DNA from 4 places in the Marinomonas foliarum genome. Region 1 is predicted to be linked to each of the others. Evidence: predicted binding sites of a transcription regulator. Region 1 holds the regulator's gene; each other region holds the start of a gene.
The links. The regulator sigma-54, encoded in region 1, starts transcription at its own class of promoters, with help from an activator protein. The targets are predictions, from matches to a motif close to TGGCACNNNNNTTGCTNT.
Positions count from the first base shown of each region.

Region 2: a site for sigma-54 is predicted at 2,096-2,113, ahead of flgB (flagellar basal body rod protein FlgB). Genes of this name have one in related genera too.
Region 3: a site for sigma-54 is predicted at 3,358-3,375, ahead of JSY38_RS10935 (NCS1 family nucleobase:cation symporter-1). Genes of this name have one in related genera too.
Region 4: a site for sigma-54 is predicted at 4,193-4,210, ahead of hmpA (NO-inducible flavohemoprotein). Genes of this name have one in related genera too.

Region 1 is NZ_CP070273.1:310,046-318,019, forward strand. It holds gene JSY38_RS01510 (MlaC/ttg2D family ABC transporter substrate-binding protein) at 1-538, opposite strand, end outside; gene mlaD (outer membrane lipid asymmetry maintenance protein MlaD) at 543-1,004, opposite strand; gene mlaE (lipid asymmetry maintenance ABC transporter permease subunit MlaE) at 1,006-1,788, opposite strand; gene JSY38_RS01525 (ABC transporter ATP-binding protein) at 1,785-2,582, opposite strand; gene JSY38_RS01530 (calcium/sodium antiporter) at 2,734-3,714, shown strand; gene lptC (LPS export ABC transporter periplasmic protein LptC) at 3,717-4,292, shown strand; gene lptA (lipopolysaccharide transport periplasmic protein LptA) at 4,276-4,782, shown strand; gene lptB (LPS export ABC transporter ATP-binding protein) at 4,786-5,511, shown strand; gene JSY38_RS01550 (RNA polymerase factor sigma-54) at 5,587-7,056, shown strand; gene ptsN (PTS IIA-like nitrogen regulatory protein PtsN) at 7,074-7,523, shown strand; gene JSY38_RS01560 (HPr family phosphocarrier protein) at 7,533-7,802, shown strand; gene mgtE (magnesium transporter) at 7,811-7,974, shown strand, end outside.
Region 2 is NZ_CP070273.1:2,934,616-2,942,589, reverse strand. It holds gene JSY38_RS13660 (flagellar hook-basal body complex protein) at 1-477, opposite strand, end outside; gene JSY38_RS13655 (flagellar hook assembly protein FlgD) at 490-1,194, opposite strand; gene flgC (flagellar basal body rod protein FlgC) at 1,205-1,654, opposite strand; gene flgB (flagellar basal body rod protein FlgB) at 1,660-2,052, opposite strand; gene JSY38_RS13640 (CheR family methyltransferase) at 2,261-3,097, opposite strand; gene JSY38_RS13635 (chemotaxis protein CheV) at 3,156-4,085, opposite strand; gene flgA (flagellar basal body P-ring formation chaperone FlgA) at 4,225-4,917, shown strand; gene flgM (flagellar biosynthesis anti-sigma factor FlgM) at 5,034-5,348, shown strand; gene JSY38_RS13620 (flagella synthesis protein FlgN) at 5,386-5,865, shown strand; tRNA gene JSY38_RS13615 (tRNA-Arg) at 5,947-6,022, shown strand; gene JSY38_RS13610 (OsmC family protein) at 6,093-6,500, opposite strand; gene trpC (indole-3-glycerol phosphate synthase TrpC) at 6,544-7,359, opposite strand; gene trpD (anthranilate phosphoribosyltransferase) at 7,380-7,974, opposite strand, start outside.
Region 3 is NZ_CP070273.1:2,367,843-2,375,816, forward strand. It holds gene JSY38_RS10910 (FecR domain-containing protein) at 1-44, opposite strand, end outside; gene JSY38_RS10915 (sigma-70 family RNA polymerase sigma factor) at 37-564, opposite strand; gene puuE (allantoinase PuuE) at 755-1,678, opposite strand; gene JSY38_RS10925 (aspartate/glutamate racemase family protein) at 1,719-2,450, opposite strand; gene JSY38_RS10930 (GntR family transcriptional regulator) at 2,477-3,142, opposite strand; gene JSY38_RS10935 (NCS1 family nucleobase:cation symporter-1) at 3,409-4,845, shown strand; gene eat (ethanolamine permease) at 4,931-6,337, opposite strand; gene eutC (ethanolamine ammonia-lyase subunit EutC) at 6,412-7,299, opposite strand; gene JSY38_RS10950 (ethanolamine ammonia-lyase subunit EutB) at 7,296-7,974, opposite strand, start outside.
Region 4 is NZ_CP070273.1:2,070,462-2,078,435, forward strand. It holds gene JSY38_RS09575 (GNAT family N-acetyltransferase) at 1-1,058, shown strand, start outside; gene JSY38_RS09580 (helix-turn-helix transcriptional regulator) at 1,089-2,066, opposite strand; gene JSY38_RS09585 (glutathione S-transferase family protein) at 2,205-2,852, shown strand; gene hmpA (NO-inducible flavohemoprotein) at 2,955-4,145, opposite strand; gene norR (nitric oxide reductase transcriptional regulator NorR) at 4,352-5,929, shown strand; gene JSY38_RS09600 (group II truncated hemoglobin) at 6,009-6,443, opposite strand; gene JSY38_RS09605 (hypothetical protein) at 6,467-6,661, opposite strand; gene JSY38_RS09610 (MATE family efflux transporter) at 7,068-7,974, shown strand, end outside.

The sequences.
Region 1 (7,974 bases):
CAAACTGCTTGCGAAAAGTCAGTCCGAAGTTAATGTTATTGATGACTACATTGCTCAACATCCAATTTCCTTGCTTTGCCTGTTCCATATAAAAAGAAATATTTAGAACACCGCCTGCTTCCATCTGGAAATTAACATCTACCTTTGTTTCCTTTCCTCGCCCCTGAGGCCCCAAGGGCAAAACATTAATTCGATCTGCGTCCAACTCCAAAAGCGATGCGCCATATGTTTTCAGCAAGGTATCTTTGGTCACATTTGCGAAACGGGCTCGCTGCTCTGGAGAAGCTCTACGATAATACTTCCCCATTACCTTTTTTGAGAAATCGTCAAAATCAACAACCTCTTCCAAAATATCATTTACACGCTGTTCAAGTAACGCTGGGTCTTTTGCTAAAACCGCCTTATCAGCAACAATATTCGTTCGAAAAGCCTCAACCACATTAACAACAGTGTTTCTCGCTTCATCTACGTTTGACCATGCAAGATTTGCACTGACCAAGGAAAAAAACACAAGCACGCCTGAAAAAACTCTTAACATAATACTACTCCGAATCGCCTGCCTTGAATAAAAACTGACTAATTAATGTCTCCAAAACAAGAGCCGATTGCGTATCAAAAATCTCACCGCCATCAGTCAGCATTTCATCATCAGCACCAATTGATAACCCTAAATATTTTTCTCCCAACAAGCCACTTGTCAGGATAGCAATAGAACTGTCTGTCGGAATATTATCGACATCCGAATCGATATTCATGGTAACCAACCCCATATAAAGATCTTTATCTAGCGTTATCGATTCAACACTACCAATATTTACGCCAGCAATAGTGACTTTTGCTCGATTACTCAAACCACCAATATCATCAAATCTAGCAACTATCTGGTAAGTATCTTTTTTATCAGAAAATGCCAAGCCACTAACCTGCACCGCTAGGTAAACAAAGGCCATAATACCAACAACAATAAAGACCCCTACAAACAATTCAATACGTTTACTTCTCATCTTAAAAATCTCCAAACATGGCGGCAGTTAATACAAAGTCCAACGCCAAAATAGCCAATGAACCTAAAACGACAGTACGAGTCGTGGCTTTACCAATCCCTTCTGAGGTTGGTACACACTCATACCCTTGATAGACAGCAATCCAAGTAACAGCAACAGAGAAAAACACCGCTTTAATAAAACCATTAAGAATATCGGTATCAAAATAGACTGACTGCTGCATCAGCGACCAAAAAGCGCCATCATGGACACCTAACCAGTTAACAGAAACAATCAAGCCACCGATAATCCCTGTCGCCGAGAAGATCAAACTCAACAAAGGCAAACAAATAACCCCAGCAATAAACCTAGGTGCAATGACTCGACGCAATGGATCAACACCCATCATTTCAAAACTAGATAGCTGCTCTGTTGCTTTCATCAAGCCAATTTCAGCAGTCAAAGATGACCCAGCACGACCTGCGAACAATAAAGCGGTTACCACTGGACCTAACTCTCGCAATAAAGCCAAAGCCAACAACTGACCTACCGCTTCCTCTGAACCAAACTTAGCCAGTATGCTATAGCCCTGTAACGCCAATACCATCCCAATGAAAGCGCCAGAAACGACCACTATCACTAGAGATAAAACACCCACAGAATACAACTGTTTAACCAGTAAATTTAAAGACTCTTTCGGCCTAACTGGCAATCTAAAGACACTTTGAATGAGAAAAATCCCAGCACGCCCCACCGACTCTAGCCAGTTCAGCAACGCAGCCCCAAGCTCTGCAACCATTTTCATAAAGACACCTTATCCGCAACTGAGCTACTTTCTGGATAATGAAATGGCACTGGCCCATCTGGCTCACCATTTAAGAACTGCTGGACCTCAGCATTATCTGACGCCTTTATCTCCTCAGCTGACCCTTCCGCAATAACACGACCGCCAGCTAAAATACATACATGATCTGCAATAGAAAGAGACTCTTCAACATCGTGAGAAACAAGCACTGAGGTGATCTTGGCTGAATCATTTAACTGGCGTATTAGCTTCACCAGCACACCTTTTGAAATTGGATCCTGGCCTGTAAATGGCTCATCATACATAACCAACTCAGGGTCCAAGGCTATCGCCCTAGCCAATGCAACACGTCGCGCCATACCACCAGAAAGTTCAGAGGGCATTAATTCGGCCGCCCCTCGCAAACCGACACTGTAAAGCTTTTCCAATACTCTGTTAGATATTGCTTCAGCGTCAAGCTTGGTGTGCTCCTCCATTGGAAAAGCTATGTTCTCAGCAACACTCATATCACTGAATAGAGCACCACTTTGGAACAACATGCCCATTTTCTTTCTCGCTTTATACAGATTCGACCGAGACAATGAGTGGACATTTTGACCATCTACCAAAACCGCCCCAGAGTCTGGCGCTAACTGAGCTGCAATCAAACGCAGCAAAGTAGTTTTACCTGTTCCGCTTGGCCCCATGACAGCGGTAATCTTCCCCCTAGGAATCGTTATAGAGACGTTTTCGTAGATAAGCCGCTCTCCCCTTGAAAAACTCACATTTTGGACTTCGATATAAGCATCAGTCACTGGTACACCCTTAGCATCCTTCCCAAATATGGTTTGATACTATCATTGCCCCCTAACAATTAGAATCGTGACAAAGGCAAAACTACTTTGTTTGCAATATCAAGCCTTGAATTTAGTCGCCAAACCTCATTAAATGGTGCCTTCTATTACAATGAGTCATACCATTAATATGTTGTTATTTTCTATTGCTCTCATCGCAGGACTAGTTTTACTCGTATTTAGCTCTGATAAATTCATTGAGCACGCTGCTCTCGTAGCTGAAAAGCTCAACGTAAGCCCTATGATTATTGGCATCACCCTAGTAGCATTTGGCACATCAGCTCCCGAGATGGTGGTTTCTGCTATTGCCGCAATGGATAATGCGCCAGAAATAGCAATCGGCAATGTTCTAGGCTCGAATATTGCCAACATCGCTCTAGTGCTAGGTATCACCTTGTTGTTTTCCGCCATCCCTATAGCAAAAGGACTTTCCACAAAGGAAGTCCCCCTAGTGTTAGCAATCACACTACTAACCGGCTTTTTATTATATGACCAAGCATTAGATCTTTGGGACGGTATAATACTCATTGTTGCTTTTATCGTCGTACTGATCATTCTATTGCGCGGCAACAAAGATCTAGAGAGTGAACTAAAAGAAGAGCTTCCTGCAGATGACGGCACATCAATACTACAATCACTAGTCATTGCATTAATCGGACTAATCGTCCTGATCGGCAGCTCCAAACTACTCGTTTGGGGAGCCATAGGGATTGCCACAGCATTAGGTGTTAGCGAGCTAGTCATCGGCTTAACTATTGTTGCGATTGGAACCAGCCTTCCAGAGTTAGCGGCTTCCATTAGTAGTGTGAGAAAAGGCCATCATGACATTGCCATTGGCAATGTATTGGGCTCAAACGTCTTTAACCTAGCCACCGTACTACCTTTACCTGCACTGATTGCCCCGGGAATCATTGATCCGAGCGTGATACAGCGTGATTTCCCTTGGGTACTAGGATTGACTGTCGCGCTTGCTGTTGCCATCTTCATCTTTAAAAAATCCAAGAGCATTGCTATCCCTAGATGGTTAGGTCTACCCTTAATCGCTTCTTATGGCGTGTATTTATTCGCAATCAGCACGAATGGCGCTTTATAACAATGGATACTGCAAAGCTATTAAAGACCAAAAACACTCTCATATTAGTCGTGATAATTATGCTTGCGATTGCTATCAGTTGGTACAGTACAGAGCCAGGAAAAAACTTGGTGGAAGCAGATGCACTTCGTGGATCACCTGATTACTTTGTAACCGAAGTACAAATTAAAGAGTTTGATAAAAGTGGAACTTTAATCGAATCTATGAATGCAAAACAAACCTTCCACTATGATTTGCAAGACAAAACATTCCTTGAACAACCTAGTGTTGCACGCTACTCAGAGTCAGGGCAATGGAATGCAAAAGCAGATAAAGGGGTTATTGAGGACGGAAGTAATGATATCCTATTAACTGACAACGTAAGAGCAACTAAGAAGTATCAACAGTCTGAAGACATCAATTTAAGCTCAGACAACATGCACTACGAAGATAAAAACAAATCATTGACCAGCTACGGAGCTGCTACCCTGATATCAACTCAAGGAAAAACCTCCGCAAGCAAGATTACAACCTATATAAATTCAGAAGAAGTCGTGATGACAGGATCTGTACGAGGAAGCTATGAAACAATTCATTAACGCCAGCATGTTGCTCACTTCTGCCCTTATTGGACAATACACTTACGCATTACCAGATGACATCAGTAAGCCGTTAGAAATACAAGCCGATGAAGCATCGTTCGACCAAAACTCAGGTCAAGCCATTTATAAAGGCAACGTATTTGTAAAGCAGGGCTCTATCGAGATTCAAGCGCAGTATTTAAAAGTTTCCACAGATCCAAAAACCCAACAATTCAATAGCCTTGAAGCGACTGGTTTGCCTGCGAAGTTCAGCCAACAAATTGACTGGAATGGAAACATTGTTATTAGCAGAGGAAACGAAATCCACTACCAAACAGATGAATCTAAGTTAGAAATTACTGGTGATGGCTATTTGAGCCGCATGCAGAACTCTATCACTGCTGACTATATTCTCTATATGATTCAAGACGGCACCTTTAGCGCAGAGAAAAAAGATTCTGGACGCGTGTCTATGACATTACAACCACAAGCTACTGAGGCAAAATAATAGATGGCCTTACTAGAAGCAAAGCACCTTGCAAAAAGCTATAAAAAACGCAAAGTTGTAAAAGATGTATCAATTTCTGTTGAATCAGGACAAGCGGTTGGTCTATTAGGACCAAACGGAGCAGGGAAAACCACTTGCTTCTATATGATTGTTGGCATGGTAGCAAATGACGCTGGCGGCATTTTTATTGATGGCGTAGATATAACCCACGACGCAATGCATACACGTGCACAAAAAGGCATTGGCTACCTTCCTCAGGAAGCATCTATTTTCCGAAAGATGTCGGTAGAAGATAACATATTAGCTATCTTAGAAACCCGAAAAGAGCTAAATAAAAGCCAACAACAAGAGAGACTTGAGGCTCTTTTAGAAGAGTTTCATATTACTCATATACGCACCAACTTAGGCATGGCATTGTCTGGAGGAGAACGTCGTAGGGTCGAAATTGCAAGAGCACTTGCAATGAACCCAAAATTCATCCTTCTAGATGAACCATTTGCTGGTGTAGACCCTATTTCTGTTGGTGACATAAAGCTCATCATCAAACATCTGCAAGAAAGTGGTATAGGTGTATTGATCACCGATCACAACGTCAGAGAGACCCTCGACATCTGCGATAAAGCCTATATTGTTGGCAATGGCTACATCATTGCGTCAGGTGATGCTAGTACTGTCATCAACAATGAACAGGTTAAAAAGGTCTATTTAGGCGACGACTTCCGTCTGTAACCCCTTATCATTGCTGTAGAAAGGGAGTAGTATGCACAACTCGTTCCAATTCATTCAAACAAAAAGAGTTGCTCCATGAAGCAGTCTTTACAATTAAAGCTAGGTCAACAGCTAACCATGACCCCCCAACTGCAGCAAGCAATACGCTTACTGCAGCTTTCTACGTTGGATTTAAAGCAAGAAATCCATGAATTTCTAGAGTCTAACCCGCTCCTTGAGCTTGATGATGACGAGCAAACTCATAACGATATCCCTGCTAGCATTGAATCAAAGAGCGAAACAGAAACACCTCTAGACAACGGTGAAGAAGCGCGCGTAGAGTCTGAATGGACGGAAAGCATCCCCGAAGAACTGTCTATAGATAGTAATTGGGATGACACCTACCAAAGTTCAGCAGCGGTGAGTGACAGCCACAGTTTTGAAGGCGATAGCGATTTTGAAAGCCGCAATGCTCCAGCCGAAAGCATTCAAGACCATCTTATTTGGCAGTTAAACCTCACCCACATGTCAGATAGAGACCTCGAGATTGCCTATGCCATCATTGAATGTGTTCAGCCTGATGGCTACTTAAGCATTACCCCTGACGACATCTGCGAATCACTCAGCATTGAACTTGAAGACTTAGAAATGGAAGAAGTCATTGCTGTTCAACATAGACTACAGCGCTTCGACCCCGTCGGTGTATGCTCTATTGATTTACGCGATTGCCTATTAGTGCAATTAGAGGCTTTTCAAACACATCCTCTATTTAAAAGCACATATAACCTTATTGACCACTATTTACCCCTATTGGGTAATAGAGATTTTGCGCAATTAAGCCGCAAAACAAAATTAAAAGACGAAGCCCTAAAAGAAGTCATTAACCTAATCCAGCAACTAAACCCGCGCCCAGGTTCTGTTATTGATGCGGATGATACAGATTACGTGATTCCTGACGTATCAGTTAAAAAGCGCAACGACGTATGGCAAGTTGAATTAAACAATGACGCTCTTCCACCAATAAAAATCAATGAAACCTATTCAGCGATGGCAAGTACAGCTACAACAGCTGAAGATGCTTCTTACATCAAAAACTCTCTACAAGAAGCAAAATGGTTCATGAAAAGCTTGCAAAGCCGCAACGAGACACTACTAAAAGTAGCCAGTTGCATTGTTAGCAGACAAATCGATTTTTTCGAGCTTGGTGAAGAAGCGATGAAACCAATGGTACTTCATGACGTAGCTGAAGAAGTAGGCATGCATGAATCGACCATATCTAGGGTGACTACTCAAAAATACATGCATACGCCCAAAGGCATATTTGAGCTAAAATATTTCTTTTCTAGTCATGTTAATACGGCATCCGGCGGTGAATGCTCTTCGACAGCAATCAGAGCCATGATCAAAAAGCTTGTTGCCGATGAACCTGCTAAAAAACCTTTAAGTGATAACAAGTTAGCTGCCATTCTGGCAGATCAAGGCATACAAGTTGCTAGACGAACTGTAGCCAAATATCGTGAGGCGATGAACATCCCTCCTTCCAATGAACGCAAACGACTGATCTAAACGGAAAGCATTTTATCATGTCATTGAAATCATTATTAAAAGCAGACCTCGTTCTCGCAAAGCAAGATATCATTAGCAAAAAACGCGTATTAGAAAACCTCGCGGAAGTAGCATCTAACCGACTTCACTGTGATAACGAAGCGGTTTATGACGCCCTGCTAGGTCGAGAAAAACTTGGAAGTACCGGTATAGGCAATGGAATAGCAATTCCACATTGTAGACTAGAGTCTGCAAATCATACTGCCATAGTCGTGATGTCCTTAAAGACACCTATCGATTTTGACTCGATAGACAAGCGAGCTGTCGATCTAATATTTGCTCTGATTGTTCCGCCACATGAGTGCGACCAACATCTTGCAACATTAGCTCAAATAGCAGAATTAGCACAGTCTCCAGAGTCATTAGACAAGCTGCGTACAGCCCAAAATAACGAAGAGCTATTCAATATTTTTAACTCATTAGTATAGGTATAGAGCATGCTGGAAGAGTCTATTGTTATTATAAACAAGCTTGGCTTGCATGCCCGTGCTGCAGGCAAACTCATTGAAACAACCACACGCTTTTCTTGCGATATCACCATAGAGAAAGACGGCCGTAATGTGGATGGAAAAAGCATCATGGCAATGATGATGCTCGCTGCAGGAAAAGGCACCGAAATAAACATAAAAGCAAATGGTGAAGACGAACAAGACGCTATTAACGCGATTGTTGAATTAATTAACAATCGCTTCGGTGAAGATGAGTAAAGAGCACCATGTCGGAGCAAAACACCCTTAATCATTTGCAGACAGTTACCGAGTCCCTTGAGACCGGTGCTACGATGCAAATACGCTACCTACTTAACGGTGCCTTGCCTGCACAAGATGTTGCGCGACTACTAGAATCTTCCCCACCAAAAGAGCGCAAGCTCTTATGGGA
Region 2 (7,974 bases), 1.4 Mb from region 1:
CACTTTTAATTCCATTGCGGATGTCGCTTCTGGAGCGATTCGGTCCGTAGGAATTTTCAAGTCTTCCAAATTCCCACCAACAACATCATCTACAGCGTTATAACCCTGAACATTACTTCCTGTATTTGTCACCAGAAAGCCATTCTCGTCCAGTTTGAAGTTACCCGCTCGTGTGTAAGACTGAGCCACACCCGCATCCAAAACAAAGAACCCAGTACCATCAACAGCCAGATCAAGGTTATTGTCTGTATAGGACAAGTTACCAGGAGCAAACTCTTGAGAAACCTTACTCACACTGACACCAGAACCAATACTGTTACCGCTACCAGCACCAAGAACACTTGTATTGTAGAGGTCATCAAACTCAATACGCGATTTTTTAAAGCCCGTCGTATCGGCGTTAGCAATGTTATTACCCGTAACACTTAAATAATCGGCAGACGCTTTAATGCCAGATAGTGCAGTATTGAATCCCATAATGCTCTCCAATCACCCTAATATTTCTAATTCAGTTGTGAGTTTAATTTTGCCGTGGTTTTCTACATTCAAAGCTGTCCCATTCTCACCATTAATGGTGACCCCCTGAATACGAGCAGGCAAACGAGTATTCATCGCAGAGACCTCCCCTTTATCATTTGTAGAGGAAGCTGAGAAACGGTATTCCCCAGGCGGCAAAACATTTCCGTCATCATCTTTTTTATCCCACTTATAGTCGGCACCATTAAGTGTTGCTGTACGCACAAGACGGCTATCTGCATCAAAGATCTTCAACGTTGCAGTCTGAGAGTTTTCAGGTATGACAACCCTTAGCGGCACCTCTTCCAAGCCTTCCGTTACTTTCGCCTTACTACCTTCCATTAAAACCGACTTACCAACCAGCGTCGAAGCACTCAATGCTTGATTGGAGGTCAATGAAGTCGCCATATTTTCCAGCTGATCAGATATACTCGTTAGCCTTTCTAGAGAGCTAAATTGAGACATTTGGGCCACCATGTCATTGGTATCCTGTGGCGCCGTTGGATCCTGACCTTTTAATTGCTCTATATATAATTTCAAGAAGACATTTTGATCTGCTAATGCAGCCTCTTCCTTTGTTACTTCAGGCTTCTCAATACCAGCTTTTGACTTAGCGGCATCCGTCCCATATTGAGAGATCAGACCACCAAGACCTTTTGTATCAGAGATATTTGCCATATATCAGCTCCTATGACTGCCCAAGCGTTAGCATTTTCTGCATCATGCTTTTTGCGGTGTTCATAATTTCTACATTCGTTTGGAAAGATCTAGAAGCCGACATCATATCAGCCATCTCTTCCATCGGATTTACATTCGGATAAAACACATAACCGTCGTCATTGGCCATTGGATGATCTGGTTCATATCGCGGCTGTAAAGGCGCATCAGACTCCACAATACCATCAATTTTCACACCAACACCTGCACCGCTATTATCTGCTTTAACATTTCCCCAGCCACGCTCACGCATGCTGTCATTCATCATCTGTGAAAAAACCGGCTTACGGGCACGATATGTCTGATCTGCTGAGCTTGCCGCGCTGTCGACGTTAGCCATATTGCTCGCTATTGTGTTCAAACGTACAGTTTGAGCACTCATTGCAGATCCAGAAATTGTAAAAATATTACTCAAAGACATCGCTATTAGTTCCCAATAAGTGCTTTTTTCATGCCGCTAATTTTTCGGTCTAAAAACATAAAGCTAGTGTCAAACTGCATAGAGTTCTGTGCGTATTCAGCTTGCTCTCTTTGCATATCCACTGTATTACCATCTAAAGAAGGTTGGTTAGCGTTTCTATAAAGCAACCCCTCAGGCTCACCCGCAACCCCTTCTCCAGCCATGTGGCGAGAATTAGTACCTGCAAGCTTCAACTTATTACTTTCATCGCTTAAAAGAGAATCAAACGAGATATCTCTCGCCTTGTAGTTTGGCGTATCCGCATTCGCAATATTATTTGCAAGCACGGCAGCTCTCGCGCTTCGGAACTCAAGCGTTTTGTCATGTCCTGCAAATGCGTTTGAAAAAGAAATAGCCATTTAACCCTCAATAAAAACGAGTTTTAATCAATACAAAACATATAAAGCAATTATGATGCCAAAAAATAAAGCTTATGTTTTTCAATGATTTACATAAAAAATACTGCTAAACGGCAAAAAGCGGCAAACTTAAAGGTAGGACAAAAGATACAAAAAAGCCCATCCATAAACAGGACAGGCTATTTGAAAAGCAAAAAATTAAGGTAACTTATAAAGCCTTAGCTTTGTAAACAATCCCTGGGTGACATTGCACAATTTCGAAATAGTCAGAAAGACCACTTAGCGCCTCTGAGCCACCAAGAAACAAATACCCTCCCGGCTTTAAAGAGGCATGCATTCTTTTCAAAATATCTAACTTAAGATCGACGGTAAAATAAATCAGTACGTTTCGACAAAAAATCACATCAAATTTGCCTAACATTGAGAAAGACTCAATTAGATTCAAATACTTAAACTCAACGCGTGCGCCTAAATTCGACTTAATTTTCCAAGTAGCATCATTTATCTTGTCAAAGTAACGCTTTTGTAGATCTGCACCGAGACCTCGAGCAATTGCCAAACTATCGTATTCACCTTGCTTGGCATGCTTCAAAATATTAGTACAAATATCTGTGGCAACTATTTTTTCACCTGCCTTTAAAACACCTGGTCGAGAAGATTTAAACTCTTCAATCACCATACTAATTGAGTAAGGCTCTTGACCAGTTGAGGATGCGGCCGACCATATTCTCAAAGGGGATGCCGTCATTTCTGGCAACACCTTCTCTTTCAAAATAGTGAACGGGTGAGTATCCCTAAACCATAAGGTTTCATTTGTCGTCATTGCATTAATGACTTCTTCTTTCAATTTGGAGCCACCAAATTTTTCCAATGCATCTACAAGCTGCTCTATTTTAGAAAAACCCTCTCTTTCTAAGATTTTCCCCAAACGACTGGCAACCAAGTACTGCTTATTATCACTCAACGAAATTCCGCAAACTTTCTGCAGATAGTCCCTGAACCTGATATAACCATTCGGCGTAATTGTATTTGTACTACTGAGCATTAAAACTCCATACGTTCCAGATTCAATAAATAAAGCCTATCTAAAGAGAGACTAAATGTTATTCCGATTGCACCTGAACAGTTTCTATTGCCAATCGGGCAAGCTCATCAGGTTGAAATTTCGCTAAAAATCCGTCAGCACCAACTTTCTTAACCATTGCCTCATTAAAGACACCACTTAAAGAAGTGTGAAGAAGAATAAAGAGATCTTGTAAGCGGCTATCATTACGAATAGCGGTCGTTAATGTATAACCATCCATCACTGGCATTTCAATATCAGAAATGACCATTGAAAACTCTTTCGTTACATCTTTTCCATCTGCCACCAAAGCCTGAAGATAATCCAGCGCCTCTCGTCCATCACACAATACGGTTGTTGCAAAGCCAACTTGCTCCATACAACGCTTAATCTGCTTACGGGCAACAGAGGAATCATCTACGATAAGAATATGATGCTTCTGGGCATTTTCAGTGACGCCATTATTAACAATGCCATCTGAAATATCTTGGCGTGTCGGTGCAACCTCAGAAAGAATTTGCTCTACATCAATAATCTCAACCATCTCTTTATCTACCTGACAAACTGCCGTCAAGTAGTTGTCATTTGATAGGCCTTTTGGAGGTGGCTGAATATCACTCCAATTCATATTCACAATGCGTTCAACACCTCGCACCAAGAACCCCTGAATTCGGCGGTTATACTCAGTAATAATAACAAAGCACTGACTAATATTCTCAATAGGACTTGCACCTGTAGCCAGGCCCAAATCTAAAATAGGAATCGTGCCACCACGAATATGAGCCACCCCTCTAACGACTGGTGAGCTATGAGGCATAGTGGTCAATTTAGGGCACTGCAGTACTTCTTTTACCTTAAAGACGTTAATACCGTAAATCTGCTTACCATTTAAGCGAAACAACAGCAATTCAAGTCGGTTTTCCCCTACAAGCTGTGTACGTTGGTTAACAGTATCCAAAACTCCAGCCATAAACGCCTCCAAAATGTATAAACATATACTGAGGTATTACCTCAAAATTGTTAAAATGCATCGTCCGATGATAAAGTGAATTCGATTTTTTTACTAACTATCTTACTAATCACGCAATAATAAACAAAGAGAGCGAATCATGCGAATCATAAGGCTAAGTATAGCCTTCATTTGTTTCCAAGCAGGTTTAACTTTTGCAGCCTCCATAGAAGAGCAAATTAACCTCTATATCAACCAAGTAGAGATTCCTCGATTGTCAGAAATATACCCTGATGCAGCCATCAGTATTTCACTAAACAACCTCGCCGCTTTAAACTATCTGCCGGACTGCGAAAGTGGATCAATTCAAATAAATAATCAACGACCAGACGCTATCAAACGTACAAACTATGAAATAAGTTGCCAATCACCAACTTGGAAATCCTACATACCAGTTACACAAAGTATCTCGATCCCCGCGATCAAGACCACCACACCAATAAACCGCGGACAAGTTATCAGCCAATCCAACACAGATGTTGGCGAGGTCGACATATCCACCCTAAGAGGCGATGTCTTCACACTAAAAAAGCCACCTTACGGCCTCATTGCCTCTCGAAACCTACGGATCAACACCTTTATTACAGATGACCTAACTAGCCTGCCAACCCTGGTAAAAAAAGGAGACCTTGTACTCATTACCGCAAGCAGTGGCACTATTATAGTAAGGATGAACGGCGTTGCTTTAGAAAATGGTGTAAAAGGCCAACAAATTCGAGTTAAAAATACAAGTTCTGAACGAATTATATACGGCAAAGTTGTAACTAACAGTGAAGTTCTTGTAAACTATTGAATAAGGATTATTCGGCAGCTTAACTTATAAACTCTTTACACCAAAGTTTTTACTAAAGTTCTTCTAGACTCTGCCGACAATATAGACAGGCAAATTATTTAAGGGCGGAAAACCCAATGGCAATACATTTTACAGGTCTATCAAATCAGAACACGATAAACAAAAGTGAGCGATCGCAGAAAGACGATGTAGCGGGCAATGTAACAGCAAAAAACACCCCAGTACAAAGCGGTGGCACACTTGCTGAAGATACCGTGAAATTAAGCGGTACAGCTCAAACGCTACAGAGCCAGCAATCTAAAATCAACAACTTACCAGATGTTGATATGGATAAAGTAGAGCAAATTAAAAACGCAATAGCTTCTGGCGAGTACAAAATCGACACGCAAAAGCTAGCAAATAACATGGCTTCTATGGATTCATTATTCTAAGCTATGAACTCAATGCATCGAGCAAACGGTTTGCCTTATGATTCCTATCGCCCCAATATTCATCAGAAGCAAAGAGGTATTAGAAAAACTATCTGCGCTTCTTGATGAAGAACGCTCTGCTTATGGCGAATTAGACAGCGATACCATCATTAGCATAGCGGAACAGAAACAAACCCTCCTTGATGAAATGAATCAACTTAATGAGACAAGAGTCAACATTCTCATTAAATTTGACATCGTAGACCGAAAAAAACCAACCGAAGAAGAATTTAAAAGCTGGCTTAACCTTCAAGACAGTTCATTAGATAATGTACGCCTACTCATGCAAGAGTGCGAAGAACTCCTCAACAAGTGCAAAACCAAGAACAACACTAACGCACGCGTACTCAACACACTTCAAAAGCGTAATAAGCATCTTTTTGAATTACTACAGGGCCACAGCACTAAAAATAAAGTCTATACCTCCAGAGGCTCGACACACCCAATAAGTAGCAAACACACACTTGGTAGAGCGTAAAAAACCATACAAATCAACATCGTATTGACCATACATTTGTATTCCAAACCCAAATAATGTATAAAACACTTCTTCAAATACGTCCTCATAGGTAAACAGGATATACCGGCCGCCTCCTAAGCAGCTATTCCAGGTTCGAGTCCTGGTGGGGACACCAAACATCTAGAAACTGACACAAAAAAAGAGCCTTACGGCTCTTTCTAAATCCACGCTTTTAGTTTGTCGTCTTACTCAGCTTCAACCACTTCAAAACTATGAACTATCTTCACTCCGCCTTTTTCTAACATCAAAGAAGCAGAGCAATATTCCTCAGCCGATAATTTCACTGCACGCGCAACCACGCTTTCTTTTAAGTTGCGACCTGTCACAACAAAATGCACTCGAATCTCTGTGAATACAGCCGGAACTGCATCCGCTCGATCCGCATCAATTTGAGCCACACATGACGTCACATCTTGACGGGCTTTTTTAAGAATCCCAACTACATCATAAGAAGTACAGCCACCCAAACCTGCAAGCAAAAGCTCCATTGGTCTTGGCCCAGCAGTCTGATTACCATCAATCTCTATTTTAAAACCAGAGCCAGTTTCAGCGGTAAAATGCACATCTTCTTGCCAACTTACATTTGTCTTCATTATTCAACCCTACTTCAATTTGCCAAGACTAAAACCATCGCCACTAAGACTGAAACAGTTCTGCCAATTTTTCACCTGGATCATCAGCACGCATAAAGGCCTCACCAACCAAAAAGGCATGAATGCCTTTTTCACGCATGATCGCAACATCATCTCGAGTATGGATTCCACTTTCCGTAACAATAAGACGATCGGAAGGCACACTACCCATCAATTCAAACGTGTGATTCAAACTAAGCTCAAACGTATGTAAATCACGGTTATTAATACCAAACAACTCTGTCTCAGTGTACTCCAGAGCCAATTCCAATTCAGGGCGATTGTGTACTTCAACAAGCACATCCATTCCAAGATCTCGCGCCATTCGATCCAGCTCACGCAATTTCTCACCATCAAGGCAAGCTGCAATTAAAAGAATGCAGTCAGCACCTATCGCCCTCGCTTCTAACACCTGATATTCGTCGACAATAAAGTCTTTTCTAATCACTGGCAGCTTACAAGCTGCACGAGCTTCCACTAGGTAATCTTCATGCCCTTTAAAAAAGTCACTGTCTGTCAAAACAGATAAACAAGCTGCTCCAGATCGCTCATAGGAACGAGCAATATCGGCTGGTATAAAGGGATCTCGTATAATTCCCTTGCTAGGCGAGGCTTGCTTAATTTCAGCAATGACACCCGCTTTTCCTATGGCAACTTTATGCCTTAAAGCTTGAGCAAAGCCACGTGGCGCGTTATGAACATTTGCTACTGAGGCCGCGACCTCTAAGTTTCCATACGGTGTATGAGATTTACGCTCAGCAATCTCCTCATACTTTCGCTCCACAATTTTCTTAAGAATTGTCGGTGTTTCTATTTGCATTAGGCTACTGCTCCTATTTTCTACAGTGAGTCAGAACTCATAAAACAACGCGTGAAACTAGCAAGCTCAGACATTTTAACTTTGGCCGTACCACCACCAATCACATCTTCCGCAATATTCACACCTTCAGCTAACGTGTCTGCAATACCAGAGACATAAATTGCCGCACCAGCATTAAGAGCCACAATATCTCTAGCGGGATTAATTTTCCCTTTGCCATCCAATGCCATTTTCACTAAAGCTAGGCTTTCCGTCGCATCTACAGCCTGAATCGAATCAATTGATTGTAAAGGGATACCAAAATCTTCAGGAGAGATCTTATATTCTAGAATTTCCCCATTTTTTAGCTCTGCTACATAGGTTGGGGCAGCAATACTAATCTCATCCAAACCATCTTCTGAATGCACAACCATAACATGCTCACTACCCAAAGCCTTTAACACCTCAGCAATAGGACGAACCCATTTTTGGTGAAACACTCCCATTACCTGGCACTTTGCATTTGCAGGATTTGTTAGAGGGCCAAGCAAATTAAAAATAGTACGTGCCGCCATCTCTTTTCGAGGCCCCACTGCGTACTTCATCGCAGAGTGATGATTAGGGGCAAACATAAAG
Region 3 (7,974 bases), 1.9 Mb from region 1:
CAATCAGCGGCTTCGTGCATGCTCTTTTTTGATATCTTATTCAAAAAAGTCGTCCCCCATCAAAACAAAGCACTTAACATAAGCTTGTTTCATATATCGCTTCACTGTGGCGAGAGAAAGCTGCATATCATCGGCTATTTGTTGATATTTTTTACCCTCTATTTGCGATAGCAAAAATACCTGTTTTACTTGGCTTGGAAGGCCATTTAGCAAAGCATCTACTTCCTCCAAGGTTTGTAAAATAATGAACTCATTTTCAGGCGAAATGACGAAAGATTCTGGCTGCTTTGCTAACAGCTCTAGGTACGCCTGTTCTAACGATTTTCGTCTGTAAAAATGACACACAAGACCTTTGGCAATCGTTGCTAAATATGCCTTGGGTTCCTTGATGGTTGCCGCATTTTGCTTCGCGTGAATACGCAAGAAAGTATCTTGAGTTAAATCAGCGGCATCGAATGGGCTGTCTAAACGTTTACGAATCCATGTGAATAGCCAGCTGTGGTGGTTGACATATAAAGAGTGCATTTCGTCATGTTGCACACTGTGGTTCGCATTGTGCGGCATGAAACCAAGCCTTAAATAGTGGAATGATAATTAATATCATTAAAAGGCTTTGTGGCTACCATGTCAAGAAGTGTGTTGGCGTGGATGCTATTTTGCATCGAATAGAGAGGAAAAAGCGCCGTTGTAAAGTGAATACAGGCGCTCTCCATTTCTTTGTTGGTCATTGTAATAAAAGGTTTTTAACGCCAAATCATTCTGGAGGATGATTCGCTATCCAGTGATCCGCGATGTCTTCGCGGCGGGTGATCCAGACGTCGTTGTGGGATTGCACGTAGTCGAGGAATTTCTTCAGTGCCATAAAGCGACTTGGTTTACCGAGTGTTCGGCAGTGCATGCCGATGGACATCATTTTTGGTGCGGTCGCGCCTTCTTCATACAAACAATCAAAGTTGTCTTTCAAGTATTGAAAAAACTCCTCTGCATGGTTGAATCCATAAGGCGAAGAAAACTTCATGTCGTTGCAGTCGAGCGTGTAAGGCACGATCAGGTGTGGTTTGCTACCACCATTTGGAGTGTCGACCTTTACCCAGTAAGGTAGGTCGTCGCCGTAGTTGTCGGAATCGTATTTGAGTTGCGCTTGCTCGGCCACTAAGGCGCGAGTATTTGGCGAGTCGCGCCCTGTGTACCAGCCTGCGGGCTTCACGCCAGTGATTTCTTCGATCAAGGCAAGGGCTTGTTGCATGTGCTCGCGTTCTTGCTCGATTGGCATGTCTTGGTAATGAATCCATTTTAAGCCATGGCAGACGATTTCGTGTTTGCCTTCGACAAAGGCTTTTGCTACTTCTGGGTTACGTTGTAACGCGGTGGCGATGGCAAAAACAGTGAGTGGTAAACCACGCTTTTCGAACTCATTTAGAATGCGCCAAACACCAGTGCGAGAACCATATTCGTAAAGGGATTCCATGCTCATGTGACGGTCTTTGAAAGGCTGCGCCCCGAATATTTCGGACAAAAAAGTCTCGGCGTGTTCATCACCATGCAAGACGCAGTTTTCACCGCCTTCTTCAAAGTTTAAAACAAACTGGACAGCAACTCGGGCATTGTTGGGCCATTTTACGTTTGGCAGCCCTTGGCGGCCATAACCCGCGTAATCGCGTTCTAAATAGTGTTTCATTATCTGTGTTCCATTATTTTTTTATGTCGTTTAGCAGCGGTTATAAACTCCAGTGGGCATAACGCCCAGTAAAAGCTTTGCTAACACGCTGTCCGTATTGACCTTTTTTAGAGGTTTGTAGCCCTAACTGATGCAATGATTCTGCCAGTTTTACCGCGGCGACAACGCCATCAATGATAGGAACAGGTAATTCAGCAGACAGCTTTTCCACCAAACTCGACATGCCTGCGCATCCTAATACTATCGCTTCTGCACCGTCTTGCTCTATGGCCGCAAGGCATTCCGTTTTTAGTAGTAAGTAAGCCGCTGGGTCGATATTTTCTAATGCCAAAACAGGAATGTCGGTGGCTCTGACACCGCTACAATGATGCTTATGACCATACTTTTGTAGTAAATGCTCACTCGCTGGTAAGGTACGAGATAGCGTGGTCACAACCCCAAAACGATGGGCAATCAGGCTGGCCATGTGAAAACCTGCTTCAGCAATGCCAATTACGGGGGCATCAGCTAATTCGCGCGCTGCATCTAGAGCTGGATCGCCAAAACAAGCAATAATATGAGCGTCGACACCTTGTTGTTTGCCTTGCTCGATAAGATCGAGAAGAGCAGCGCTGGCAATGACTTCATCAAAAGCGCATTCGATGCTTTTGGGGCCATGCTCAGGAGTGCTAGCGATAATATGGGTGCTATCAAGAGCTATAGATTGCGCGCTCAGCACCATAGCGTGAGTCATGTCGGCGCTGGTGTTTGGGTTGATTAGTTGGATTTTCATAATGTCCTTTTAAGGCACTAAAAAGTTTAACGAGAGAACAGTTGTTGGAAATCTATGTTCTCTTCAGATTTGCTTTCGAGAATGAGTGAGGATTTGATGTGTTTAAGGTGATGACTCATCCAGTTTTGCGCCTTGTCTGCGTTTCCTTGATCAAGAAGATCCAGTAGCTCCGAGTGCTCGCCGCAGTCGCAACCCACACTGCCGCGAGTACCGTAAGCAGCCAGTATTAAAGAAGATCGATAACAAAGCTGTTCGATAAAACTAGCCAGTACTTTATTGCCAGATAATGTTGCCAATTCATAATGAAAGCGAGCGGTTAACTGGATAGAATCAGCTAGTTGATTGCTTTCTTCTGCGCGTTTTTCTTCTATCGCCATAGTGCGAAAGTGTTGAGATTGGGCCGAATTCCAGTGAGATAATACAGCAGGGATGAGTTGTGGCTCGATCAGAATGCGGCTGTCTAGTACTTCTAATGCTTCTGCTTTGCTTGGGTGATTTACTTGTGCGCCTTTGTTTTTCTCGATCACCACAAAATGTTCTAAGGCGAGCCGCTGCAATACTTTGCGGATGCCTGTTCGGCTTACACCAAATGCTTCTGATAAGCGGTCTTCAGGTAAACGCGCCCCAGGTGGTAATTGGTGTTCGACAATGGCTTTTAGTATTTGTCGGTAAATGTTCTCGTCGTTCGACATGAGTATTTCTCTATAAATTGTATACGATATTTTAGTAAATATGCTTGATAAGACAATATAACATGTCAGTTTGTTTCGTACATCTTAAACAAAAAATCAATTTATTGTGCACAATGCTGGTGTGCATAAATAACTTTTGACTTAATTTAGTGCAATTTTATCGATGTTTTCGTCTGTCATTTCTGTTATTGCTTATATTTATTGAACTCTATTGTTGGCACATAAATTGTATTTAGTATTGTATACAATATAAAAGGAATGTAGCCATGAAGAAAGAGTTTGAGCAAAGTCCTAAATTGGCAAATAGTGATCTCTTGCCAGAAAAAGATCAGAAATGGGGTTGGTACAGCATCTTCGCTTTCTGGATGTCTGATGTACACAGTGTGGGTGGTTATGTGTTTGCCGCCAGCCTGTTTGCGTTAGGGTTAAATGGTATTCAGGTGTTTATCAGTTTGTTATTAGGGATTTCTATTGTATTGGTGTTTGCCAACTTGATGGGGAAGCCGGGACAGAAAGCAGGTATCCCTTTTCCTGTGGTAGCACGAATGTCTTTTGGTGTGTTCGGCGCTAATATTCCAGCCATCATTCGTGGCTTGATCGCGGTTGTTTGGTACGGTATTCAAACCTTTTTGGCATCCAGTTCCTTCATCATCCTTCTGTTGTACTTTTTTCCAGATATGGCGTCTCTTGCTGATAAGTCATTCATTGGGCTTTCGTACTTAGGTTGGATTGGCTTCACTGCGATGTGGCTTGTGCAAGGGATTGTGTTCATGTTTGGTATGGATATGATTCGTAAAGTGATCGATTGGTCTGGTCCTGCTATTTATATCGCTATGTTTGCTTTGTGCATTTATATGGTGGATCGAGCGGGTTGGGAAAATATCAGTTTCAATCTGAGTTCAAATAACCTGACGGGCCTAGATGTGTATGTGCAGATGTTCATCGCGATTGCTTTAGTAGCGGCGTATTTTGCAGGTCCAACGTTGAACTTCAGTGACTTCTCTCGTTATTGCGGCAGTTATAAAAAGTTGAAACTGGGTAATATATTGGGCTTGCCCGTTAACTTTGTGTTGTTCTCTTTGTTCAGTGTGGTGATTGTTTCGGCTTCGATTCCTGTGTTTGGTCAGATGATCACCGATCCAGTGGAAACCGTGAAACGTCTTGATTCTGGTTTTATCACGGTACTGGGTGCATTGACGTTTATCTTTGCGACAGTGGGTATCAATATCGTGGCGAACTTTGTTGCGCCAGCGTTTGATTTTTCGAATGTTTCTCCACAGAAAATCAGCTTTAAAGCGGGTGGTTTTATTGCCGCATTTGGTTCTGTTCTGCTAACGCCTTGGAACCTGTTCAATAACCCAGAAGTGATTCATTACACAGTGGACGTATTAGGCGCAATGATAGGGCCTTTGTACGGCATTATTATTGTTGATTACTACTTCATCAAGAAAGGTCATATCGATGTAGCGGCTTTGTATACGGAATCGCCAAAAGGTCGATACTGGTATGAGAATGGCGTGAATAAGAAGAGTGTTTATGCCTTACTGATTGCTGGCTTTGTTTCTATCTTAGCGACCTTTGTATTTAGTTCTTTGGCAAATTACGCCATCTTCATTGGTGGTATTGTGGCGGCTTTGGCTTACCGTTATATGATGGAACCTGAGCGTGTTGCCTTGCAAAGTATGAATCTTGCGAAGTCGTAATTTGATCTAAGAAAATGTGTAGAAAATGAAGCCCCGCATTTTTCAATGCGGGGCTTTTTGTTGTGACGAAAGTTATTGAGTCGAATTAAGTTGAGGCAGCAAGGTCTGCTTCAGCAGCGGCCAACATGTCGAACTCTTCTTCTGGTGTTTTCGCCACTAGGCGGTTTTTGCTGTACAAGAAGTAGTAAGCGGCGCCGATGGCGAACAATACCAGCGTGTAGAAAAACGCGCGTGGATCGTAAGCGTAAACACCCGTCAAAGCCAATAGAGACAACACAAAAGCGATAGATGAGGTAACGATACCGCCAGGTGTTTTATATGGGCGTTCCATGTTTGGTTGCTTGATGCGCAATAAGATATGGCTTAACGCCATCAAGGCATATGACACAGTCGCGCCAACAACGGCCATGGCTAACATCAGGTCGCCTTCGCCAGTTAAAGAAGCAAGAAAGCCCAAAATACCAGGTACGATCAAAGCGCGAGAAGGCACTTTGCGTTTATCGGTAACAGACAAGCTCTTAGGAAGGTAACCGGCGCGAGACAAAGCGAATACCAAACGGCTGTAACCGTAGATGATGGAGAAGAAAGAGGCGATCAAGCCAGCAAGCCCCAATACGTTAACCGCGGTTGCCAAGGTTCCGTGACCTGCAAAGTTCAAGGCATCCACTAAAGGCACGGCACTCTTACTCATGGCGTCTGCACCTGCTGCGCCCGCCAATAAAAACACCACTAAAAGTGCAGTGAAAAGTAAGAAAATCATCGCGCCGATAATGCCCTTAGGCACATCTTTCGCTGGGTCTTTGGCTTCTTCTGCTGCAAGAGGAACGCCTTCAACAGCCAAGAATAACCACATGCCAAATGGCAATGCAGCCCAAACGCCATACCAACCCATTGGCATAAACTCAGACGCGCCAGCGGCATCGGTTACGGCAACATCGAATAAACGGCTTGTATCAAAATCACCAATCAAGGCCACCGCCGTTGCTAAGATGGCGATAACCGCCAAGCCACTGATGACCATCATGACTTTTAGTGCTTCACCAACCCCAGCCAAGTGGATGGCAATAAAAACAAGATAAAACGCCGCATAAACCCAAGGCCCATTAAATCCTAGGAGGGCTTCCACCGCAGAACCGATAAATATCACAATGGCAGCCGGTGCTAAAGCGTATTCAATTAATACTGCCAAGCCTGTTAAATAACCACCAGTAGGCCCCATCGCTTGACGAGCAAAACTGTAACCGCCGCCCGCCGCTGGGATAGCGGCAGACATTTCTGCCAATGACAAAACTAGAGTTAAATACATTACCGCCATGAGCCCTGCCGCAATGGCAAACCCGCCCCAGCCCGCTTCAGCGATGCCAAAGTTCCAGCCCGCGAAATCGCCTGATATTACGTAAGAAACCCCTAAACCCGCTAGCAAAATCCAGCCAGCGGAGCCCCTTTTTAACTGGCGTTTTGCCAGGTATTCTTTATCTAATTGATCACTCATTGTCGTTCCTTTTGTGTTCTAGTTAAGTGGTTTAACCGTCATTTTTGCCCGATGGGCTTATGTATTTCTTGTCCCTAAGAGATGAGGAAGTTCTTTGACTCCTTGGTCGTGTCCATAATTAAATCATCGTCTGATCTATCTTTGAGTTTGACGCCAGACAGCTTCAGGTTTCGTGCTTCGTTTAATAGATAAAAGGCTTTGCGTGCGGCCTCTTGGTAGACCAAACCCGCTGGACGGATATTGGATATACAGTTGCGATAGGCATCGGTAAAGCCGACTTTGCCGCCCCAAGTTAGGTACAAACCTAAACTATCGGGCGAGCTCAGCCCCGGACGTTCGCCGATTAACACCAAAACGCACTTGGCGTTGAGTCGTTCACACACATCATCGCCAATGGCCACGCGACCTTGTTTTACAAAGCAGATAGGCGCTAGCTTCCAATCTTTTATATGGCTAGAAAGTGCGTGCAGAAAAGGCAGCGTGTTTTGCTCTATTGCCAATGATGACAAACCATCAACCACCACAATCGCAAGGTCATAATCTTGTGAAGTGGAAGCTCGATGTTCGTCTAGTTTATTGGCGGATGCTTCGTCTAATCGGCGGCCATAATCTGGACGCTGTAGATAGGTTGCGCGATCCGTCGCGCGACTGTGCAGCATTAGGGGGGCACAGTGTTTCGTCCAATCTTTTGCCCAGTCTTGCTCCATGAGTGTTTTTGATAAGGCGTCGCAATCAAGTTGGGTGTGAACCGCATCAATGGCCTGAGCGTGGGCAAGTTGAAACGCTAATAAATGCTTGGTTGGTAGGCTGATACCGGAGCGGCCCAATCCAACCCGCGCATCGGTAAAAGCATTAAGCTTACTCCACGCGTTTTCGGTGACAGGCTCTTCTTTTCCAGTAAGAACAGAAGCATGCGGATGGGGCGGAAAAGACTTATTAGATTTAGGGGGATCTTGGCTCATGAGCGACCTCCAATCATACGATTGAGTGACTTATGAAACGCATCGGGTAGCTGGTGATTGAGCGTAAATTGCTCGTTGTTTTTGAAGATTTCCATCTTGGCTAGCCAGAGATCAAATTCCGGCGACGGCTTCAATCCTAATACCTTTCGAGCATATAGCGCATCATGAAACGAGGTTGTCTGGTAGTTCAACATGATGTCATCGGAGCCAGGAATGCCCATCACAAAAGTACAGCCAGCGACACCTAAAAGTGTCAGTAAATTATCCATGTCGTTTTGGTCGGCTTCGGCATGATTGGTGTAGCAAACATCACAACCCATGGGTAAGCCAAGCAACTTGCCGCAGAAATGATCTTCCAAACCCGCACGGGTGATTTCTTTGCCATCGTACAAATATTCAGGGCCGATGAAGCCGACTACCGTGTTAACCAGCAATGGATTGAACTTACGTGCTACTGCATAAGCGCGTGCTTCACAGGTTTGCTGATCTAAGCCGTGATTGGCGTTGGCGGACAAGGCACTGCCTTGGCCTGTTTCAAAATACATAACGTTGTTGCCAACTGTGCCGCGATTCAGCGACAAGGCCGCGTCTTGCGCTTCGGCCAGATTTGCTAGGTTAAAACCAAAACTGTCGTTGGTGGCTTGAGTTCCGCCTATAGACTGGAAAACCAAATCC
Region 4 (7,974 bases), 1.8 Mb from region 1:
AAGCGTTAGAACAAAGCAAAAGTATTGGCGACGGAACCGGTTGGTATCCTGAATACTTGCTGGTAATGGACGATGATGACAGCCCTCTTGCCATCGCCCCAACCTATTTGAAAACCCACTCCCAAGGTGAATTTGTTTTCGATTGGTCTTGGGCGGATGCCTACCAGCGTTACGGCATGCGTTACTTCCCTAAACGTATCTGGGCAATTCCTTTTTCCCCAGTAACTGGCTTACGTATCTTCTCTCACCTTGATCCAAAAGGCGATGATGACGAGTTTTCTCATCTGTACCCAGCGCTGGCCGAATTGATGACTCAAGCCAACCAAGAACGTGCGTTTTCAAGCTGGCATCTGTTATTTACCAAGCCAGAACACGCGGCGTTGTTCGCACCAAACAAAGATCTGCTGCACCGCATTTCCTGTCAGTTTCATTGGTTCAATCGTGATTACAAAGATATGGAAGATTACTTATCTCACTTCTCTAGCCGTAAACGCAAAACGGCACGTAAGGAGCGAGACAAAGTCGCCAAAGAAGGCATTACACTGACGCGCACCATCGGCAAAGATTTAACCACAGCAGACATCGATTTCTTTTACCTGTGCTATCAATCCACTTACGCTAAACGTGGACAGCAAGGTTATTTGACGCGAGAGTTTTTCGGTCAATTAGCTAAGAATATGGGTGATCAAATTCTCTTGGTACAAGCGTTCAGAGGCGATGAAGCCATCGCAGCGTCTTGGTGTTTCTTCGACGATCACTCTTTGTATGGTCGTTATTGGGGCTGTATGGAAGAAGTGGATTGCCTGCATTTCGAAGCTTGCTACTACCAAGGCATCGAGTTTTGCTTGGAAAAAGGGTTACAGCATTTTGATCCTGGTACTCAAGGGGAACACAAAATCGCCCGCGGTTTTGAACCTGTCTTCAGCCACAGTATTCACTACATTGCCCACGAAGGCTTCCGCGAAGCCATTGGCAACTTCTGTGAAGAAGAGGCGCAAGCCGTGCGTGAGTACCATCAAGATACCCACGCGTTATTGCCGTTTAAGCAGGAAAGCTGATTACTGCCAATGGCTCGGGAGGAAATTTGCTTAATTTGGAGAATCATTTCTCTGATACAGCACTGCCAAGGACGACACCAGACCTTCCATTGCTATGCGTAGTTCTGGTGGGCCAATGACTTCTAGTTCGGCACCAAAGCGCAAGAGTTCCGCGCAGCCGTGTACCGATTCTCCCACTGGAAATTTGGCTCGGTGCCAGCCTGAATCATCCATTGGCTCAATCGTCGCTTGTCTCACCACATAAGAAGAACTCACGTATTCCATGATCTTAACACCCAACGCGGTTAAACGTACTTCGGCGATAATTGGAAATTGAAGCGCTTCCATACGGCGTAAACTATCCTGCCAAAACGCGGCTAAATTGAAGTCTTTAGGCCGCTCGAATGTCTCATCCAGTAAGGTCAGTGATTCAATACGAGATACGCGATACGTTCGAACGTCTGTATCGACCTTCGCCATCAAATACCACTGTCCACCTTTTAAAACGATGCCTAGAGGTTGGGTCTGACGTTGTATTTCGCCTTTCCAACTCTGATAGCGCATGGTAATAAGCTGTTGCTCCAATACGGCAGTCATCAATGTTGGCAAGTAGGTGACTTGTTCATCGTCAGAAAACCAATTTGGCGCATCCAGCAAAAATCGGCTCTGTAAGCGGTCGGATTCATAGCGCATGTCTTCCGGTAAGGCGGCTTTTAATTTCAATTGCGCGTCAGCAAGAGTTGCTTGCAGCCCCATTTTTTGAGCTGGACCGGACAACCCCGTCAGAAACAGTGTTTCGGCTTCCTTCGCGGAAAGTCCATTCAGTCGGGTCCGATAACCTTGCAACAACCGATAGCCACCTTGCACTCCTTGTTCGCTGTAGACGGGGACGCCAATGGCGCTAAGTGCTTCGATATCCCGATAAACCGTGCGAATAGAGATTTCACAGGCGTCAGCTAATGCACGCGCGGTGACCTTTTCATGGGTCTGTAACATCATCAGAAGTTTCAGTATTCGACTGGCTCGCATGGGGGCTCTCTTTTTAGTGCCAAGCAGGTTGTATTTTTTCAGTATAGCGAAGATACCTGACATCAGGTGGCAGGTTTAGTCACTAATATAGCTCATGTACAACCAAAAATGATCTAACAACTTACTGAGGTAACGGATATGAGCGAGATTCAAAGCAGCCAAGACACCATCACTCTGTACCATGCTCCACAAACCAGAGGCACTGGCGTTTTGGTTTTGCTAGAAGAATTAGGTGTACCCTATGAGATGAAAGTGCTGAATTTTAAAGCAGGAGAAAACCAGCAGCCGGAATTTTTGGCTATTAATCCTTTGGGTAAACTCCCAACCCTTGTTCACAATGGCACTGTAGTCACCGAACAAGTCGCTTGTTATCTATATTTGGCTGATCTTTTCCCTGAAAAAGGTTTGGCACCCGCTTTAAATGACCCAAAACGTGGTGCTTATTTGCGCTGGATGGCCTACCAAGGCAGCAGCTTTGAACCCGCTTTGATCGACAAAGCCTTTAATCGCTCTCCTGTTGAAGCGTCTCAATTAGCTTATGGTAGTTTTGATAAAATGCTGAAAACACTGTTCGACCAAATAGCCAAAGGTCCTTATTTATTAGGAGAACAACTTTATGCTGTTGATATTCTGTGGGGTATCAGCTTGAAATGGTGTCGTATGTTTGGACTAATCACTACGAACCCTGTGGTGGATGCTTATATTGAGCGTGTAATCTCACGTCCAGCGTTTATTAAAGCTGAACAACAAGATCAAGCACTGTTGCTTGCCCAGGAAAGTGAGTAACCCCCTCCCAACCTCCCCCTTAGCAGGGGAAGGAGCCAGTCTTGCTGTATTAACTCCCTCCCTTTTTGTTTTTCAAAGGGAGGGTTAGGGAGGAGTTAAAGATCACACCTCTTGATGCGGGCCGAACAATTCGTAATGAATACGGTCGGCTTCTACGCCTAGGGTGAGTAGTTGCTGTTTGACAAACATCATGAAGCCAACGGGTCCACATAAGTAAAACTCGCCATCCGTCAGCGGTAAGCTGTCTTTTATTGCTTCTAATTGCATCATGCCGTTTAACACGCCTTCTTCTTCATTGTCAGCTTGCTCGTACCAAGTGTGAACGGACAAATTCAGTTGTCCTTTCAAACTGTTCACGTGCTCTTTGAAGGAATGCTGGCCTTGATGAGCACAAGCGTGCAAATAGCTTACAGGACGGCTGTATTGTTGCTTAGCGAGCGTGTTTAGCATAGCTTGCATTGGCGTTAAACCAACACCGCCAGAAATCAGTACCACAGGTGTTTGTTTGTCTTTAAACACGAAATCCCCAGCCGGTGGCATGGCTTCAATTTCATCGCCAATGTTTAAGTGATCGTGAAGGTAATTCGACATAACTCCCTTGATATCGCCCGCACCTTCGCGCTTTACGCTGATACGATAATTTTTACCATTTGGCGCTGTTGATAGAGAGTATTGACGTATCTCATCGAATTCATTGCCTTTTGGATGTAACTTAACGCCCAAATATTGGCCTGGCTGGTAATCAATTACCGCGCCACCATCGACAGGCTCAAACACAAAACTGGTGACCAAATCGGACTCTGGTGTTTTAGACGCCACACGGAAACGACGGAAGTCTTTCCAGCCACCAAGTTGCGCAGCGCGTTCTTTATAAAGATCGCCTTCGACTTGGATAAAGATTCCTGCTAGTTGCATGTAAGCTGCGACCCATGCTTCTTCTACGTCCTTGGTGAAGGCGTCTGGTGCTAACTCACGCAAGGTTTCAATCAGGTGATGGCCAACGATGTCGTATTGATTCGGTTGGATATTGAAACTGGTGTGTTTATGGGCAATACGCATGACAGCACTGGTAAGCACTTCTAAGTTATCGATGTGTGTTGCGTAGGCCGCGATAGCATTGAATAAGGCTGCTGGTTGGCCACCTGTTTTTTGGTGGGTCATGTTGAACACATCTTTTAGTTCTGGGTTATGAGAAAACATGCGTTGGTAAAAATGTTCTGTAATCGCTGTTCCTGCAGACGCTAATAAGGGAATTGTGGCTTTTACTGTGTCTATATGTTGTTGAGATAACATGGTTGTATCCTTTTGACGTAGATGAATAAAATCGGGTTATCTTCTCTATAGCGAAGTACGTGCCAACTTAAAATTTCTAATAAAATCAATGTTTTATTTTTATTTCAGCTATTTAAGAGTCAATATGACTCGCTAATATAAAAGTCTATATGATATCTTTGAGTCAAATTGACACGAACAGTCATTCGTCCTATGAGTCGATCATCATGAATCAGGTTTCTAATAATGCTTTGTTAAGCTTTGCCCTCGACCTTGCCAGCGCCGTAACGCAACCTAATCGCTTCGAGCAATTGGTGTACGCGGTGCGGGCAACGATCAACTGCGATGCGGTGGTCTTGTTGTCTCACAGTAATGGTGTGCTGACGCCGCTGGCTCAGCGTGGTTTATCGGAAGACCTAATGGGGCGACGCTTTATTATTGATGAACACCCGCGCTTGAAAGCGATCAGTCGTGGGCATTATCCGGTTCGTTTTCCTGCCGATTCCGATCTCCCCGACCCTTACGATGGCATGGTGTTAGGTCATGACGAGAATTTGCCTGTGCATTCTTGTATGGGTGTGCCGCTGTATTTGGAAGGCAAATTGATTGGCGTGGTGACATTAGACAGCATCCTGCCGGGCGTTTTTGATGATATCGACGCACGTGCGTTAGAAATCATCGGCACCATGGCGGCGATGACGCTCAACACCGCTATCTTGATGGAGCAATTAGAGAACCAATCACAACATGCTCAGAACGTATTGAAAGTAATTGGCGAGCAAAACCATGAAATGATAGGTCAGAGCAAAGCCATGCAAGACCTTAAACAGTCGATTAATCTGGTTGCCTCATCGGATTTTGCCATTTTGATTGAAGGAGAAACGGGCGTAGGCAAAGAGTTGGTTGCGAGAGCCTTGCATGAGCAATCTGCGCGCTCTGAAGCGCCAATGGTTTATGTGAACTGCGCTGCGATTCCTCATCATCTTATCGAAAGTGAGTTGTTTGGCCATGTAAAAGGCGCCTTTACTGGTGCGGATCGAGATCGCGACGGTAAGTTTTTATTGGCCGACGGTGGAACCTTATTACTTGATGAAATTGGCGAACTGCCGCTAGAAGTACAAGGCACTTTGCTTCGTGCTATCCAAAACCAAGAAATCCAAGCGGTAGGTAAAGATCAAATCCGCAAAGTAAACGTACGTATCATTGCTGCGACCAACCGACATTTAAAAACCGAAGTAGCAGAGAATCGTTTTCGAGCGGATTTATTTCATCGCCTCAGTGTGTTCCCGATTCAAGTTCCTGCGCTGCGAGACAGACAAGGTGACATTGCATTATTGGCCGGCTTTTTTGCCGAGCGCTTCCGACGTAAATTGGGTCTGCAACAACTCACCTTGTCTGCGTCGGCAATCAATTTATTAGATGCTTATCACTGGCCCGGAAATGTGCGCGAGCTAGAGCATGTTATTTCTCGTGCTGCGCTTTTCTCTAAGGCCGAGAGTTCAAAAGCTGATAATCCAAAGGGCATTACCGTTATCACTTCTACTCATTTAACAGGGTTACAAATTGATAATAGTGCTAAAGAAAAGATACAGAAAAATGAGCTGGAGCCGCGTTTAGAAAAACACAAACCAATCGATTTGCGTTTAGAAACAGAAACTTATCAACGAAATCTAATCCGTAAAGCGCTAGAAGACAATCAAGGAAATTGGACCAAAGCCGCTCAGCAGCTGTCTTTGGACCGCGCCAACCTAGCCCGCTTGGCGAAACGCTTAGGCATCTTCGTCGCCAAAGAAATTCGCTCTTAATCGTAAAGCGTTTCAGAAGCGCAATGACATTCCACTGAGGGAGGCGACAGTTTCGAAGAGGAATGTCATTGTGTTTCGTTTAAACTGATTCGCTGTGCCTAGCCGCACTCACCTGTCGAATCCGTTCCGCGGGAAATTCGAGTTTAGGTAATAAATAGGCTTTCAAATCTTCTGGATAACCTAATTCATCGAGAGCGGCTGCCATGCAGTTTAACCACATGGCTTTTTCTTTTTCGGTGACGATTAAGTGTGCGTGGGCTTGAGGTAAGCTGATTGGACCGTATTTTTGCGAGAAGAGTTTTTCGCCGCCCATCCAGCCAGATAGAAAAGACACCAGTTTATCGATGGTCAGTTCAATATTGCTAGGATGCATATCAAACAGCGGACGAAAATCTGGCGTGTTTTCCATGATGCGATAGAAGGCTTCGACTAATTTTTGCAAGCCCAGTAACCCGCCAACAGCTTGTAGAGTTGCGTCACCTTCACCATATACTGGTGGATTGGATAGAGTCATTTTATTCGGCGTCTTGTTTGGAATTATTTGGCTGATTTTGTGTTTTTTTTTGCTTCTTTCTCTTTGTCCATTTTGATCGAGTTGCGGTAGCCACCTATTGCCGCCAAAGCGCCAATGATAAAGCTCATATAAAGCGGAATTTGAAACAACATAGTAATACTGATGAAGACACATCCGACGGCTAAACCTTCGAGAAAGGGCTTGAATTGCTTGAGCATAGGAGTTCTCCGGACGATAAAAAAATAATCGCAAGTTTAGCAAATTTCCACGAAGAAGTGAGCTACTTGTGGAAAAAAGTACCACTTATCCAACATTAGAACGTGGTAATATTTTATATTTTTATGGTGACGTTTCTTGTGGACAAGTTAGTGAATAGTGCAAAAAAGAATCATCCCATGGTTTTTTTCAGGAAAAAAACCTCTTTTATGGTGAAAAGTGCCGCTTAATGTGAATAACTGCTATGATTTTCCACATTTTTTTCTGGTGCATGATTCCGCTGCTGGTCGATTTTTACCCACAGAAAATAAAGTATCCACAAGAGAGACATGAATGTCGAAATTTTCCTTACATTCTATTTTTAGCTCATATCGAGCAAATATAACGTTAAACCATAAAATTTGGCGCATGGCGTGGCCACCGATGATTTCGAACATTACCACTCCTCTATTGGGCTTGGTGGATACAGCGGTGGTTGGGCATTTAGGCACGGCAATACACCTTGCCGCTGTGGCGATTGGTGCGAGCATTTTTAGCTTTCTATTTTGGGCATTTGGCTTCTTGCGCATGGGCTCAACTGGATTGACTGCACAAGCTCTGGGACAAGGCGACGAACGACGCGTTCGTGAATTGCTCTTGCAATCGATTTTGATGGGCGTGTTTATCGGGGTCATGCTGATTCTATTCCGAGCCCCATTGATCGATTTGGCGATCACTCTGATGGAGCCAAGTGCTGAAGTGGAACCTTGGGCGCGTTTGTATTGTGAAGCGCGGATTTTCAGTGCGCCAGCGGTATTAGCCGGTTATGCCTTAATGGGATGGTTCTTTGGCGTGCAATATTCCAAGGGTCCACTGTGGATGCTGTTGGTGATCAACGTTGCCAATATGGTGCTCGATTATGTCGCGGTTTATGGATTAGGCATGGCGAGTGACGGCGTGGCGTGGGCAACTGTGTTTGCGCATTATATTGGCGTAACGGTCGCTGGCGTATTGGCTTGGCATAAGTTAAAAGGCTTTTCCGGTCATGTGCCGTTAAGTGTTTTAGCAAAATGGCGCGAATACATGGCGTTAGTGAAAGTGAATCGCTATCTTTTTGTGCGTACGATTCTTTTGCTATTGGTTATGTTGTTTTTTACCGCTCAAGGTGCGCGCCAAGGAGATTCTATTCTTGCTGCCAACGCTGTATTGCTAACTTTCTTGATGATTATTTCGAACGCCTTGGATGGTTTTGCCTTTTCGGTGGAAGCCTTGTGTGGCGAATACTATGGCCGCAAAGACAAAACGAATTTTAAGAAGGTCATTCAGCTCTCTACCT